Regions from separate parts of the Nocardia sp. NPDC050799 genome, predicted to be linked through region 2. Evidence: riboswitches for the same ligand, from Rfam matches in the RefSeq annotation. Region 2 holds a riboswitch; the other holds the start of a gene.
What was found. A riboswitch is a leader RNA that binds a small molecule or an ion and turns the genes downstream of it on or off. The one in region 2 is predicted to bind thiamine pyrophosphate.
Positions count from the first base shown of each region.

Region 1: another riboswitch for thiamine pyrophosphate. It lies ahead of thiC (phosphomethylpyrimidine synthase ThiC); the one in region 2 lies ahead of AB0H42_RS01765 (TenA family protein).

Region 1 is NZ_JBFAHF010000004.1:134,735-142,885, reverse strand. Features, by position in the region: gene AB0H42_RS06220 (DUF3263 domain-containing protein) at 1-110, opposite strand, end outside; gene AB0H42_RS06215 (peptide deformylase) at 357-947, shown strand; gene AB0H42_RS06210 (GNAT family N-acetyltransferase) at 937-1,947, shown strand; gene AB0H42_RS06205 (exodeoxyribonuclease III) at 1,998-2,813, shown strand; gene AB0H42_RS06200 (Uma2 family endonuclease) at 2,819-3,397, opposite strand; TPP riboswitch at 3,574-3,698, shown strand; gene thiC (phosphomethylpyrimidine synthase ThiC) at 3,689-5,317, shown strand; gene AB0H42_RS06190 (SDR family oxidoreductase) at 5,536-6,159, opposite strand; gene AB0H42_RS06185 (helix-turn-helix transcriptional regulator) at 6,282-7,058, opposite strand; gene AB0H42_RS06180 (nuclear transport factor 2 family protein) at 7,176-7,529, shown strand; gene AB0H42_RS06175 (KasA/KasB family beta-ketoacyl-ACP synthase) at 7,721-8,151, opposite strand, start outside.
Region 2 is NZ_JBFAHF010000001.1:356,031-364,181, forward strand. Features, by position in the region: gene AB0H42_RS01745 (LysE family translocator) at 1-9, shown strand, start outside; gene AB0H42_RS01750 (SDR family NAD(P)-dependent oxidoreductase) at 174-968, opposite strand; gene AB0H42_RS01755 (DUF2795 domain-containing protein) at 1,026-1,343, opposite strand; gene AB0H42_RS01760 (hypothetical protein) at 1,435-2,064, opposite strand; TPP riboswitch at 2,353-2,448, shown strand; gene AB0H42_RS01765 (TenA family protein) at 2,436-3,146, shown strand; gene AB0H42_RS01770 (ABC transporter substrate-binding protein) at 3,143-4,165, shown strand; gene AB0H42_RS01775 (ABC transporter permease) at 4,143-4,997, shown strand; gene AB0H42_RS01780 (ABC transporter ATP-binding protein) at 4,990-5,799, shown strand; gene AB0H42_RS01785 (AMP-binding protein) at 6,041-7,594, shown strand; gene AB0H42_RS01790 (cupin domain-containing protein) at 7,618-7,980, opposite strand.

The sequences.
Region 1 (8,151 bases), on a different contig from region 2:
CGGCTCAGGCCGCTCTCGGGATCTCGGGCCCCTTCGGGATTCGTATTCGCTGTGTTGGCCGGAGGACCGCCCTGAATTGCGGAAAGATCCCGCGCTGCTGCGCCGTCCATCTTGCTCCTCGCCGAGTTACCACCGGACGCGATCGCCGTATCAGGGCACGATCGGGTCACCGTGTTACTGCCTTGCGATATTCAACCACGCCGTCCGGACGAGCGCTGGCGTCGACGTCCGGCGTGTCCGGTACGATGGTACCACATATCCTGCGGGAACCCGTTCCACCTGCCCGGATCGGTAGCAGCGGCCACGCAGAGCAGGCCCTTTACACCGGCCGCCGCCGCCCCCAATAAGCTCGTGCCATGTCAATCCTGCCCATCGTGATCGTCGGCGACCCCGTGCTGCACGGCCCCACCGCGCCGGTGACCGAATCGCCGGCGGAACTGGCCGGGCTGATCACGGATATGTACGAGACCCTGGACGCCGCCAACGGCGTCGGCCTGGCCGCCAACCAGGTCGGAGTGTCCAAGCGCCTCTTCGTCTACGACTGCCCGGACCGGGCTGCGGACGGCACGGTGGTGCGGCGCCGGGGAGCGGTGATCAACCCCGTACTGGAGACCTCGGCGATCCCGGAGACCATGCCGGATCCCGACGACGACGAAGAAGGCTGCCTGTCGGTACCCGGCGAGCAGTACCCCACCGGCCGGGCCGAGTGGGCCAGGGTGACCGGAACCGACGAGCACGGCGAACCGGTCACCGTCGAGGGCACCGATTTCTTCGCCCGCATGCTCCAGCACGAGGTCGGCCATCTCGACGGCTACCTCTACCTCGACGTCCTGGTCGGACGCCACGCGCGGGCGGCGAAAAAGGCCGTCAAACGCAACGGCTGGGGCGTCCCCGGCCGCACCTGGCTACCCGGCAGCGATCCGGACCCCTTCGGACATGACGACTGACCCGCACGGCCACGACGGCGACATTCCGATCACCCGGATCCCGCTCGGCGAGCGGGTCGTGGTGCGATATCGGCTCCCCGAGGGCAGCACCCCGCCGCTCACCGATGTGATCGGTGAGGTGGTGGAGACGAATCCGCTGACCGTCCTGGCCGCCGACGGCCATCCGGTGCTGATCCCGGCGGCCAGCGTGGTGGCGTTGAAATCGCTGGCTCCCCGGCCGATTCGCACTTCGGAGATCCGCGCGCTGGAGACCGCGGCGGCGTTCGGCTGGCCCGGCACGGAATCCGCCTGGATCGACGGCTGGTTGTTGCGCGCCGGACACGGTTACACCCGGCGCGCCAATTCCGCGGTGCCCATCGGTGATTCGAGCGGGCCGGCCCGGATCACCCCGGACACCCTGCACCGGATCGGCGCCTGGTACGGCGCACAGGGATTGCCGCTGCAACTGGCGCTTCCGGACCGGCTGGCCACCGTGCCGCCGGGCTGGAACAGCTGGGGCGAAACCCGTGTCCTGGGCATCGACCTGGAGAATTTCGTCCTCCCGCAGGGCCCGTCCATGGTGCGTATCGCGCCCGAACCCGATATCGCGTGGCTGGAGATCCACCGCTACCGCGGCGACGAACCGAGCGGCCACTCCGCCACGGTCCCGCTGCCCGAAGTACTCTCCGCCGTGCACGACGGGCAGCTGGGTTTCGCCTCGCTGGGCCTGCCCAATCCCATCGCCATCGCCCGTGGCGCACTCACCGCCGCCGCCGACGGCCGCCGCTGGGTCGGCCTGACCTGTGTGGCGGTGGTGGCCGCCCATCGCCGGCACGGCCTGGCCGCACTCGTCTGCGGGGAACTGCTGCGCTGGGGTCGCGATCGTGGCGCGACACACGCGTACGTCCAGGTCGAGGCCGGTAATGTGGACGCCCTGGAGCTGTTCGGCGAACTCGGGTTCGTCGATCACCACAGCTACCGCTACGCCGTCCCCGGCAGTTCCGGGGTGGCCGGGCGGTAACGCCGGTACTCCCGAACTGCGGTTCACCCGACTCGCGAAAAGGTAATTTGTTGCGCCTGGCCACCTGGAATGTCAATTCGATCCGCTCCCGGCAGGACCGGGTGCTGGCCTGGCTGGATCGCCAGGACATCGATGTGCTGGCGATCCAGGAGACCAAATGCCGGGACGACCAGTTCCCCTTCGAGCGTTTCGCCGAGGCCGGTTACGAGGTCGCGCATGTGGGGTTGAACCAGTGGAACGGGGTGGCGATCGCGTCGCGGGTCGGTCTCGACGAGGTGGAGATCGGGTTCCCGGACCAGCCCGGATTCGATCGGGACGCCGCCGATACGCTCATCCCCTCACCGACCGTCGAGGCGCGGGCCCTGGGCGCCACCTGCGACGGAGTCCGGGTGTGGAGTCTGTACGTACCCAACGGGCGCGCGCTGACCGATCCGCACTACGAGTACAAACTGGCCTGGCTGGCCGCGCTCCGCGACAACGCCGCCCGCTGGCTGGCCGCCGATCCGCAGGCGAAGACGGCTCTGGTCGGGGACTGGAATATCGCGCCCACCGACGACGATGTGTGGTCCCCGGAACTGTTCGCCGGCAGAACCCATGTGTCGCAACCGGAACGGGACGCGTTCACCGCGATCACCGATACCGGTTTCGCCGATGTCATGCGGCCCTTCGCTCCCGGCCCCGGCGTGTACACCTACTGGGACTACACCCAGCTGCGCTTCCCGCGTAAGGAAGGGATGCGTATCGATTTCGTGCTGGCCTCGCCGGCCCTGGCCGCGACGGTGGCCGACGCCGGGGTGGACCGGGAGGAGCGCAAGGGCAAGGGCGCCAGCGACCACGCTCCGGTGATCGCCGAATTCACCCTGTGACGCCGTTACAGCCAGTCCGCGAGCGGATCGGTGGCGAGGAAGACACCGAGCGGCTCGGGAATTTCGATATCGGTGCCGAACGGCACGGTCACCTTGGTGCTGTAGCGCCCGTCCTCGGGCTCGCTGTACACGCTCACCTCCGCGGCACCGCGGTCGATCAGGAAGTAGAGCGGGATACCCGTGGCCGCGTACAGGAACGGCTTGTCGAGCCGGTCCCGCAGTTCGGTGTGCTGGGCCCGGGAACTGATCTCGATGGTCATGAACACCGGCTGCGGGTCCGACCATTCACCTTCACCGGCGAATGCCGACGCGGGCGCGAGGATGGCGTCGGGTCGCACGCGACTGCCGCCGGTACGCCCGGCCCGCAGGCCGCGATCGGCGAAAAGCCACAGTTCGGACCGGCGCGGCACCAGGAACCGCGCCAGCCACTGCACGACCCGGGTATGGTTGGTATCCGGTCGTGCCTTCGCGGCCAGCAGGCCGTTCAGATATTCGAGCCGCAGCCCTTCGGAAATCCGCTGGGCCGCCGCGTCGAGTTCCTCGAACTCGTCGACGGTCATCAGCGATCCATGCGAGAGGGTCACGGATAGACCCTATCTTTCGCAGTCCACAACAGCCGCACCGAACACTCTGTGCTTATCCGCCCCACTTCCGGTAGGGCGCGGGGCCCGGCTGTCACGGTAGGACGCCGGGAACCGGCGGAATTCGCCGTCCGGGACCGAGACGGTTCGCGGGCGGGTATGGTCGGCGGCGGAAAATTTCACATGCCAACGGGGGCTCGCACCAGCGGGCTGAGAGGACGGCTAGCTCCACGGAGCGCTCAGGGCTGTCGACCGTATGAACCTGACCGGGTAATGCCGGCGTAGGGAGGAAATATGACGACTACACCTGTCGATTCGGTGACCACCGGTCCGATCGAGGGCAGCGTCAAGCACTACCGGGAAATCGACGGTCTACGAATTCCGGTGCGCCGGATCGAGCTGACCAACGGCGACCATTTCGACGTCTACGACACGTCCGGCCCGTACACCGACGACACCGCGACCATCGACCTGGAGGCGGGCCTGCCCGCGCTCCGGACCGAGTGGGGCAAGCCGGATGTACCCGGCCCGCGTACTCAGCTCGCCTGGGCCCGGGCGGGGATCGTGACCCCGGAGATGCGCTTCGTCGCCGCTCGGGAGGGCGTGCCGGCGGAGCTGGTGCGCGCGGAGGTCGCCGCCGGCCGCGCGGTGATCCCGGCCAACCACCGGCATCCGGAACTGGAGCCGACCGTCATCGGCAAGAAGTTCCTGGTGAAGATCAACGCCAATATCGGCAATTCGGCCGTCTCGTCGTCGATCGCCGAGGAGGTCGAGAAGATGGTGTGGGCCACCCGCTGGGGCGCCGACACCATCATGGATCTGTCCACCGGCAAGAACATTCACGAGACGCGCGAGTGGATTCTGCGCAACTCGCCGGTCCCGGTGGGCACGGTGCCGATCTATCAGGCCCTGGAGAAGGTCGGCGGTGATCCGACCGCGCTCACCTGGGATATCTACCGCGACACCGTGATCGAGCAGTGCGAGCAGGGCGTCGACTATATGACCGTGCACGCCGGGGTACTGCTGCGCTATGTGCCGCTGACCGCGAAACGGGTCACCGGAATCGTCTCGCGCGGCGGTTCGATCATGGCCGCATGGTGCCTGGCCCACCACCGGGAATCGTTCCTGTACACCCATTTCGAGGAGTTGTGCGAAATCCTGGCGCGCTACGACGTGACCTTCTCGCTGGGTGACGGTCTGCGGCCCGGTTCCATCGCCGACGCCAACGACGAGGCGCAGTTCGCCGAACTCCGTACGCTCGGCGAGCTGACCACCATCGCGAAATCGCACGGTGTCCAGGTGATGATCGAGGGCCCCGGCCACGTGCCGATGCACAAGATCGTGGAGAACGTACGGCTGGAGGAAGAGCTGTGCGAAGAAGCCCCTTTCTACACCCTCGGTCCGCTGGCCACCGATATCGCGCCCGCCTACGACCACATCACCTCGGCCATCGGCGCGGCGATCATCGCGCAGGCCGGCACCGCGATGCTGTGCTACGTCACACCGAAGGAACATCTCGGTCTGCCCGACCGTGACGATGTGAAAACCGGCGTCATCACCTACAAGATCGCCGCGCACGCCGCCGACCTGGCCAAGGGCCATCCACACGCCCAGCTCCGGGATGACGAGTTGTCCAAGGCCCGGTTCGAATTCCGCTGGCGCGACCAGTTCGCGCTGTCGCTGGACCCCGATACCGCGCGCGAATACCACGACGAGACGATGCCCGCGGAACCGGCGAAGACGGCGCATTTCTGTTCGATGTGCGGTCCGAAATTCTGCTCCATGCGCATCTCCGCGGACGTGCGCGAGTACGCGGAGCAGCACAATCTGACGGATGTCGCCGCGATCGAGGCCGGGATGGCGGAGAAGTCGGCCGAGTTCACCGAGGCCGGTAAACGGGTGTATCTCCCGCTGACCACCTGAGGGGTGAGCGCCCGGCCCCGACCTCGTGGGGGCCGGCGCCCCCGCCGGGCCACCTGTGGCGACGCCGAAGGCATTCCGCGCCGGGCCCGCCAGGCGTCGCGGCCGGGCCCGTGCGATAGCCGATCCCGGTGGCGGGCTCGGCTCGGAACGGACCGCGACTACAGCGGATCCGGTACTCGCCGGGCCCACAGACCCACCGCAATCACTTCCGGAGCCGTTCAGTTGGAGATCCCGGGCGCCCGGTGCACATAGGTCCGGTCGGTGATCTGATCGAGCAGGAACTCCGCGATATCGGCGCGGGCGATCTTCAGGCTCAGCCCGGCCTCGTCGGCACCGAAGCCACGCCGGTAGGCGCCGGTGCGGGGGCCATCGGTGAAGGCGCTGGGCCGCACGATGGTCCACTCCAGGTCGCTGGCCCGCACATAGTCCTCCTGCTGCTGGTGGTCGGCGTAGGCCGGGCGCAGCAGCAGGCCGAACATGATGTACTTCCAGAGGAAATCCAGATTGGCACGGCTGTCGCCGGCGCCCAGCGTGGACTGGCAGATCAGCCGTTTCACGCCGGTGCGGTTCATCGCCTCGACGACCGTGCGGGTGCCCTCCGCCCGCACCACGCCCTTACGCCCGTTGCCCAGTGCCACCAGTACGGCGTCCTGGCCGTAGACGGCGCGCTCGACCGCGCCCGGGTCGAGCACATCCCCTTCTACGATGTGCAGGCGTTCGTGGGTGCGGGTGATCCGGCCGGCGTCACGGGTCAGCGCGGTGACCTCGTATCCGCGCGCCAGCGCCTGCTCCACGACGTGCCGTCCGACCGTGCCGGTCGCTCCGAAAACCGCGATTCGCATGATTGCTCCTGACTCGAAACCGTTGCCTTGTGGCCTGTTCCAGTACAGCAATCAGGAGCGAGACGAACCATGGCTCGAACGCTCGCCCGCATAAGCGAGCGTCTACGGCTCCGGGTGGCGGCTCAGGTGCGGAACAGCCGGGCCGTCGCCTCGTCGGCGGGGTAGAAGGCTTCGATATGGAGCTCGTCGATGGTGACGTCGGTAGCCGACAGGGCCGAGGCGGTGATGCTGAAGAAGGAGAGCTCGGCGTCGCCCACCCGCAACTGCAACGGCACCACCACATCGGTGCGGGCCCGGGCGCCGCGGTCGTGGCACGGATAGGCGGAAGCCTCGTCGAGCAGCGCTTTCAGCCGGCTGTCGCCGGTGGCCTCCAACCGCCCGCGCACCTGGCCGAGCAGATGGTTGCGCCACTGACCGAGGTTGCGAATCCGCGGCGCGAGGCCGCCGGGGTGCAGTGAGATACGGATGGCATTGACGGGCGGCTCCAGCAGCTCGGGGGCACAACCGTCGAGCAGCGCGTCGGTGGCGGCATTACGGTCGACCACATCCCAGCACCGGTCCAGCACCAGGGCCGGATGCGGGAGGTGCGCGTCGAGCAGGATCCGGAAGGCGTCCATCACCGACCGCAGTTCCGGTGCGTCCACCTCACGCTGGCCGTAACTCGGCGCGTAACCGGCCGCGAGGAGCAGTTCGTTGCGTTCGCGCAGCGGGACATCCAGGTGCCCGGCCAGTCGTTCGACCATCTCGCGCGTGGGCCGGGAGCGGCCGGTCTCCACGAAACTCAGATGGCGGGTGGACACCTCGGCCTCCGACGCGAGCTGCAACTGACTCAACCGGCGCCGCTCCCGCCAGGACCGCAGCAGGCCGCCGACCGAGGGTTCGGTTTCCGAGATCACCACATCCGAAATCGTAGCCGTCGCAGTAACCGATCCCATTACCTCCGAGGTAATCGTCGGGGCCGCCGATCCCGGTGATGCTTATGGCACCTGGTTCACACAACCCCGGAAGGAACAACGATGAAAGACACCGTCACCGCCTACCTGCAGACCTGGAACACCACCGACGCGGCCGTCCGGAAAGAACTGCTGAACACCCACTGGGCCCCGGAAGCGTCCTACATCGATCCGCTGGCCGAGGCGGCCGGCCTCGATGCGATCGGCGCGACCATCGGCGCGGTGCACGAACAATTCCCCGGATTCGTCTTCACCCCGGTCGGGGACCCGGATGCCCACCATCGTCAGGTCCGGTTTCAGTGGGGCCTGGGGCCCGCGGACGCCGAGCCGGTGATCATCGGTTTCGACGTTCTGGTCACCGATGAGCAGGGCCGGATCGCAACGGTGCTGGGCTTCCTGGACAAAGTGCCGGGCTGATGCCCGGACGGCCGGTCCCGCACCCGGTGGCGGCCGGGCGCCGATTCGGCCGGCACCGGCGCCGGCCCGCCCTTCCGCGGCGGTGACGAGGCCGGGGCCGGACGGGAACGAAACGCATCCGGCCCCGCACGCTGCGGCGCTCGGTCGAGCAGGTCGGCGTGGCCCCGGTCGCGCCGCCGCCGATCGTCGCATCAGGCGCGGCCCAGCGCCAGCGTCACATTGTGACCGCCGAACCCGAAAGAATTCGTCAGGGCGTACTCGATCCGCTGCGGCCGGGCCCGGCCGTGCACGATATCCAGGTCCGCCTCCGGGTTTTCGAGATTGAGGGTGGGCGGCACGACCTGTTCCCGCAGGGTGAGCGCGGTGAGGATGGTTTCCAGGGCGCCGACCGCCCCGATGGAATGCCCGAGCGCCGATTTGGGCGCGTAGACCGAGGCGTCGGGCGTGACCGCCTCGATCGCGGCCGCTTCCGAGGCGTCACCGATGGATGTCGAGGTGGCGTGGGCGTTGATATGGCCGATATCGGCCGGGGTCAGACCCGCGACGGCGATCGCCTTGCGCATGGCGCGCGCCGCGCCCTCGCCCGCCGGATCCGAAGCGACGATGTGATAGGCGTCGGAGG
Region 2 (8,151 bases):
GGTCGCTGAACATTCCATGCGGGCCGTACTCACCCCTGTTGCGTTTACTCAGCGGCAGGACACCGGGTCCGCCCGGCTACCCCGCCATCTCATCGCCCGGGAACAGAGGGGCCGATACCGGCCATAATCGAGCACCTTGTCGTGGGCCGCTCTCCTGCGATCCGAGGAGCGGGTCAGGAGCGGTGAGGGAGCGCGGCATTCATCACCCGGCTCGCGGTGACCTTGACCGAATCGGGCAGTACATGCGCGACCGTGGCCATCGCACGGGTCCCCAGCGATCCACCGACGACCTTCTGCTTGTCCTGGAGCAGCGCGTCCACCCCTTGTCGCGCCACCCGCGCCGGATCCTCTTTGGGGCCGCGACCCATCGGTGTCTCGAGGAGACCGGCGCGGCGGAAGAAGTCCGTATCGGTCGGTCCCGGCATCAGCGCGGTCACGGTCACCCCGGTATCGCGCACTTCCTCGCGCAGCGCCTCCGCGAAGGACTGGACGAACGATTTCGACGCGTGGTACACCGCCTGCCCGGCGCCGGGCATCATCGCCGCGACCGAGGAGGTGAACAACAGCCCACCGGTGTCGCGCCGCACCATATCGCCCAGCGTGAGCTTGGCCAAGTGCACAGTCGAGCGCACGTTGAGCGCGATGAGATCGAGTTCGTCGTCGAGGTCGGTCTCGGCGAAGTTGCCGCCGCGACCGACTCCGGCGTTGAGCGCGACCGCGTCGAGCGGCCGTTCGTCCTGGGTCGCCGCGGAGTACACCTGTTCCACGCCTTCCGGTGTGCGCAGATCGGCCTGGACCGCCCGTACCTCGATCCCGGGGCGGCGGACGGTGTCGGCCGCGGTTTCGATGTCCGCATCCTCCGCGGCCATGACCACGTCATAGCCGCGTTCGGCGAACGCGGTGGCGAGTTCCAGACCGATACCGCTCGAGGCGCCGGTCACGAGCGCGAGGGGATGAATAGTGGTCATCTGCGGCGGCTACCCAGGTTCCTGCGGATCATGCCACCGTGCGACGCCGGGATCCGGTCAGCTGTCGCGGTTGTATCCGAGTTCCTCGGTGATCGGGTTGGGTGGAACCTCTATCTCCTGCTCCGCCAGGCCCGGATGGTGGTGGGTGCGCCGTTGGGCGGCCCGGTCCGCCGGCGACCGCCGCGGCTCGAGGTTCACCGACTGCAGAACTTCCTGCAGATTGCCGTAGGTCTCCGGGGGGATCGCCTTCAGGGCGCGCACCGTGTCGTTGTCGGCGTGCGCCCGGGTCGCGCAGTGCACCAGCTCTGGCTTCTCGGCCGGAAAATCAGCGGCGGACAGTGCCGCCCGGACTCGATCCGCGTCGGTTGCGACCATCGTCGTCCTCCTTGTTTCGCCTCGACGGTCGGGTGTGTGCGGTGGCGCGATACCCAGCCCGCCCGCCACTAACCCGAAGCGCGGAAGTGCGTCAGCAGGTCACGTGGATATCGGCCGTCGAGTCGAACGAGACGTGTACGTGGTCGTAGTGATTGGCGGTGGGGTCGCCGCGATCCTCCATGTACGACCAGCCGCTGCCATCGTTGTACCGCTGCTGCCAGATCACATAGGTCACACCGAAGCGCTCTTTGTTGGCCAGCACGAAGTCGGCGATCGCGTCGCCGCGGGCCGGATCGTAGGTCATGAAGTCGAGCGCCAGACCCGCGCCGTGATCGCCGTCGTAGCGGCCGTTGGCGCCCCCGATATCGCCGACGCCGAACGTCTGGTCGATGAGGTTGCCCACCTGCGCCACCTGCGGACGCGCACCGGCGAGTTCGGTCGAGCACGCGATGACGGGTGGCGGGGGAGGCGCATGCCGTTTCGCGTACCGGGCGGGCTCCGGAAGTCGCGCGATCGTGGCCGCCGGTGCCGGCATACCGGGCGGGGCCGGCGTCGTCGCCGGAGCCCGGCCGAGGCCGGCCACCGGTATCGGCGCGTCCGGCGCGTGCGTCGTCTCCGTAGTTTTGTCGAGGCCGGCGGTGGGCACCGCGGCCGCGTCGACCGCGGCCGCGGCGGGTTGTGCCTCCGGGCCGGGACGTGCCGTTACGGACAGTGCGATCACCGCCGTCGCCGCTATCGCGCTTCCGGCCAGCGGAGCGATCCTTCGGGCTCGGGCCGGTTTGCGGTGTTGACCAGGCATAATGATGACTACTCGTAACGCTCGACGACAAGATCACTGTTAGATTACGAAATGGTCGCGGTAATGTCACGGTCGCTGGCTCACATGGGTCACGGCCCGGACGGTTCGTGCACGTCCGCGCCACTCCGCCGGCCGAGCGGCCTCTCCGGTGGATCAAGCCCGGTACGACCTCCCGCCCACCGTGCGCCGATCAACTGTTATGGTCGAAATCGTTCTGACACGGGGTGCTCCGCGATTGCGGGGCTGAGAACATACCCGAGAACCTGTCCAGGTAATGCTGACGAAGGAATGTCTTGGCTTCACGCGCGCACACCACCGAATCCGGCAGATTCACCGAACACCTCTGGGATCGGACGAAAGATCTCCGCGGCGCCATCGATGAGCTCGAATTCCTGCGCCGGCTCGGCGACGGCACCCTCCCGCTCGAGGTGTTCCGCACCTACGTGGAGCAGGATTCGCTGTATCTCGCCGGTTATTCGAAGGTGCTGGCCCTGCTCTCGGCCAAGTCACCCGACGCGCAGGCCGCGCAGTTCTGGGCGGGTTCGGCCGCCACGGCGGTCGCCGTCGAGGCGGAACTGCACCGCGACCTGCTCGGTGACAGCCGGCTCCCCGCGCGGGAAGGCGAGCCGGAACCGTCCACGGCCTGCCTGGGATACGTTTCCTACCTCATCGCCACCGCCGCGACCGAGTCCTACGCCGTGGGCGCGGCGGCCGCGCTGCCGTGCTTCTGGATCTACGCCGAGGTCGGCCGTGACCTGGCCGCGAGTGCGGCGGAAGTTCTCGCGGCCGACCCCGGTCACCCGTACGCCCAGTGGGTGTCCACCTACGGCGCCGCGGAGTTCCAGGAGTCCGCGGCCGCGGCCCGGTCGTTCGTCGATGCGGCGGCCGAGGCGGCGAGCGAGCGGGATCGTGCGGCGATGGCGACAGCGTTCACCGTGGCCACCCGGTACGAGCTGATGTTCTGGGACACCGCCCTGCATCCGCAGCCCTGGCCCGCCGCATGAGCGGCCGCCTGCGCCGCGCCCTCGCGGCGACGGTCGCGATCGTGGCGGCACTGTCCGCGCTCACCGCCTGCACCGCGGGGCCCGGCGACGGCGAGACCATCCGTTTCGCCCTGGACTGGACGCCGAACACCAACCACACGGGGTTGTTCGTCGCGCAGCAGCGCGGCTACTTCGCCGACGCCGGCCTGGATGTGCAGATCCTGCCGTACAACAACACCGCGGTCGATACGGTCATCGACGCCGGTAATGCCGAGTTCGGTATCAGCACCCATAATTCGTCGACCTTCGCGCGGGCGTCGGGGGCGCATACGCTGTCCGTGCTCGCACCGCTGCAACACTGGGCGACCGGGATCGGGGTGAAGGCCGACCGCACCGATATCACCCGTCCGAAGGATCTCGATGGCAAGACCTACGCCGGTTTCGGGGACCCCGGTGAAGTGGAAGCGCTCCAGCAGGTGATCCGTAACGACGGCGGCCGCGGCGATTTCACGACCGTCACCCTGGGCACCTCGGCCTACGAGGCCGTCTACTCGGGCCGAGCCGACTTCACCGTCTCCTACCTCGGCTGGGAGGGTATCGAAGCCGAGCACCACGGCACCCCGATGCGGTACTTCCGCTACACCGACTTCGGTTTCCCGGACGCGTACGCCATCGTGGTCGACGCCAACCAGGACTGGCTGGCCGCGAACCCCGACCGCGCGCGAAAGTTCGTGCAGGCCCTGCAGCGCGGTTACCAGTTCGCCGCGGACGACCCCGATGCCGGCGCTGCGGACCTTCTCGCCGCCAACCCCGGCGCATTCAACGACGAGGGCCTGGTTTTCGAGAGTCAGCGGATGCTGGCCGAGCAATTCATGAAGGGCCCCGGCGGCCGGGTGGGCGTCCAGACCCGCGAGCAGTGGGCCGCGAATTCCGGTTTCCTGTACGAGAAGGGTCTGCTGACCGGTCCCGACGGCGCCCCGCTGACCGAGGAACCGGACTGGTCGACCTACTTCACCAATGATTACCTCACCGCCCCCTGACGACTCCGAGCCAGAGGTCGCGCCCGGGACGAATCCGGTCGCCCGGACCACACCGGGCCGATCGACCGGGATACGCTGGGCACTCCCGTCCGTCGTGACGGTGGCGCTACTCGTCGTGCTGTGGCAGGTCTATGTCGAGGTCAGCGGTATCCGCCCGCAACTGTTGCCGTCCCCGGTGCGGGTCGTGGCGCAGGGGTGGGCGCACCGCGACGAGATCGGGGTCCATGCCGCCGCCACCCTCCAGGTGACACTGGCCGGCTTCGCGGTATCGCTGTGCCTGGCCTGGCTGCTGGCCGTGGTGGTCGACTTCTCGCCCTGGCTGCGGCGCGCGTTCGTGCCGTTGTTCGTCGCCTCTCAGACGCTGCCGATCATCGCGATAGCACCGTTGATGATCATCTGGTTCGGTTTCGGGCTGCTCCCGAAGGTGCTCGTCGTCGCACTCGTCACCTTCTTCCCCATGGCGATCGGGCTGATCGAGGGATTCGCCGCGGCCGACCGAGAGGCGGGCGCGTTGCTGCGCAGTATGGGGGCGTCCCGTGTCCAAGTGTTCCGTTATGTGCGGCTGCCGTCGGCGGTGCCGCGATTCTTCACCGCATTGCGGATCGGGATCACCTATGCGGTCGTCGGCGCGGTCTTCGCCGAATATGTCGGCGCCAGCGAAGGCCTCGGCATCTATATGAGCCTGCAGAAGAACTCCTTCCGCACCGACCTGGTGCTGGCGGCGGTACTGGTGACCGCGCTGCTCAGTATCGCGTTGTACCTGCTCACCTTCGCGATCGAACGGCTCGTCGCACCGTGGTCCCGCGCGGAGAACAGGAGCCGACGTGAGTGACGCGCGCGGACACCGGATCGTCGTCGACGGCCTCATCAAATCGTTTCCGCAGCCCGGCCGGCGCCGTCCCGACCGGAAGGTCCTCGGCGGTGTCTCCTTCACCGCGCAACCGGGTGAGTTCGTCTCCGTCATCGGCCCGAGCGGCTGCGGTAAGAGCACCGTCTTCAATATGCTGGCCGGCCTGGAGACTCCCGACACGGGCAGTATCCGTTTCGGCACGAGTGACGGGGAACCAACGGCACCGCACTGCGCCTATATGCCGCAGAAGGATCTGCTGTTCCCGTGGCGCACGGTCCTGGACAACACCGTCCTGGGTCTCCAGGTGCACGGCGTCCCGAAACCGGAGGCCCGGCGCCGGGCCCGCGAACTGTTCCCGGTCTTCGGATTGTCCGGATTCGAGGACGCCCGGCCGTCCCAGCTCTCCGGCGGTATGCGGCAGCGGGCGGCATTGCTGCGGACCGTGGTCCAGGAACGCGAACTGCTGCTGCTGGACGAGCCGTTCGGCGCACTGGACTCGCTGACCCGCACCGAGATGCAGTCGTGGCTCCAGGATGTCTGGCAGCGCTACCGATGGATGGTGCTGATGATCACCCACGACATCCGGGAAGCGGTGTACCTGTCCGATCGCGTGATCGTGCTGTCCGCGCGCCCGGCCACCGTACGCCGCGAGGTGCGCGTCGATCTGCCACGGCCACGCGAGTTGTCGATGATCACCACACCGGAGTTCGTCGCGCTGGAGCAGGACCTGCTCGACGTGCTCCACGAGGAGGCGCGCCACGCACTCGCTCAACGAGACCACTGAGTTCCACCCGCCGAATTCGCCGGTCGGCACTTCCCGGTCGCGAGTGCCCCGACCACGGTGGTCGACAGCGCCGGACCTCCCGGACAGGTCTTGCGGGTAAGGAAACCGGCGCAGTGCCGCCGTGCGGATCGACCACCGTAAGAATTCCGGCCCGCCGCGGCCGGTTCAGCGAGACAATCGTCGGACCGCCGGAAGATCCGCAGAATCGACTCCCGGCGCATGCGAGATCCGTAGGAGGGCCATGTTCGTCCCGTTCAGTGTCTCCGATTTCCTCGACCGCGCCGAAACCGTGTACGGCGACCGGATCGGTATCGTCGACGAACCCGCCCAGCCCGCGCCCGGCCAGGGCTCACCGACCTATTCCCAGGTTGCCGACCTCGCCCGCAGGCAGGCCGCCCGACTCGATGAAATGGGTATCGGAGCCGGGGACCGGGTCGCGGTGGTCAGCCACAATTCGAGCCGGCTGCTGACCTCGTTCTTCGGGGTGAGCGGATGGGGCCGGGTGCTGGTCCCGATCAACTTCCGCCTGCGCCCGGACGAGGTGCGCTACATCGTCGAGGATTCCGGGGCCCGCGCCCTGTACGTGGACCCGGAACTCGCGGACTCGCTCGGCGAGGTCGACTGTGAGCACAAGTTCGTATTGGGCGCCGATACCGACCTCTACGCCGCCCCCGGGGCGATACCGCGGCCGTGGGAACCCGACGAATCCGCCACCGCCACCATCAACTACACCTCCGGGACCACCGCCCGCCCCAAGGGCGTGCAGATCACCCATCGCAGTATCTGGGTCAATGCCGTCACCTTCGGCCTGCACGCCACGATCAGCGACCGCGACGTATATCTGCACACCCTGCCGATGTTCCACGCGAACGGCTGGGGCATGCCGTTCGCGATGACCGGCGTCGGCGCCCGGCACATCGTCCTGCGCAAGATCGACGGCGCCGAGATCCTGCGCCGGGTGCGCGACCACGGTGTCACGGTGCTGTGCGCGGCGCCCGCGGTCGCCGCCGCGGTGCTCGAGGCCGCGCAGACCTGGGAGGGCGAGATCCCTGGACGCGACCGGGTGCGGATCATCATGGCCGGGGCACCGCCGCCGACGAAAACCGTCGCCCGCGTCGAGGAGGAACTCGGCTGGGAGTTCATCCAGATCTACGGCCTGACCGAAACTTCACCGCTGCTGACCGTCAACCGCGCGCGGGCGGAATGGGACGACCTCGACCCCGAGACCAGGGCCGCGAAGCTGACCCGCGCCGGTGCCCCGGCCCTGGGCGTCCGGCTGCGGGCCGAGGAGCCCGAGGAAGGCTCGGGAGAGGTTTTGGCCCGGTCCAATGTGGTGATGGAGGGTTACTGGGACCGCCCCGAGGAGAGCGCGGCGGCGCTGGCCGGCGGATGGTTCCACACCGGTGACGGCGGCGCTCTCGGCGACGACGGCTACCTGACCATCGCCGACCGCAAGAAGGACGTGATCATCACCGGCGGCGAGAACGTGTCCTCGATCGAAGTCGAGGACTGCCTGTTCTCCCACCCCGCCGTGGCCGAGGTGGCGGTGATCGCGGTGCCGAGCGAGAAGTGGGGGGAGACGATCAAGGCGCTGGTCGTGCTGACCCCGGACGCCGAAGCGAGCAACGCGACCGAAGCCGAACTGATCGCCTGGTGCAAACAGCGGCTGGCCGGCTACAAGGCACCGACCTCGGTCGAGTTCCGCAGCGAGCTGGCCCGGACCGCCACCGGCAAACTGCAGAAGTTCAAACTGCGCGCACCGTACTGGAGCGGTCGCGGCCGTCAGGTCAACTGATATCCGGCGGGAGTCCGCGAACCTCACCGCTTGGCGTAGTCGGTGACCCCCTGCCAGTCGATCATGACGCAGGGTTCGTCGCCGACGGTCCAGGCATCGTGTCCGGGTGGGACGATCATGAAATCGCCAGGGCCGAATTCCTGTTTCTCACCGTCGTCCATGACCACAGCCAGGTGCCCCGAGACGCAGTAGCCCGTATGGGGTGCCTGGCAACTGTCGGTCCCGGCGATCGGCCGGACATGTTCCGACCAGCGCCAGCCGGGTTCGAAGACCGCCCGGCCCACCGGGCCGGCGTCGAGGTTGACCAGGTCGATCTTGCCCTTGCCTGCCTCGAAAGGACGGGTTTCCTCGGGTGAATCGAAGTTCTTGCGGACCAAACCGGACATAATTGTTCTCCTCGGTACTGCGAATCCCCGTTCCGGATGGGTCGGATTTCTCCTTCGGGCGCCTACGCTGCCGATATCGGCACAGCTCAGCGTTGGATGTGACAGGAATAACATTTTACTGGCGGGCCGATGGCGGCGGCAAGGCAGCGGGCCGCCACAGTCGTACGAGCC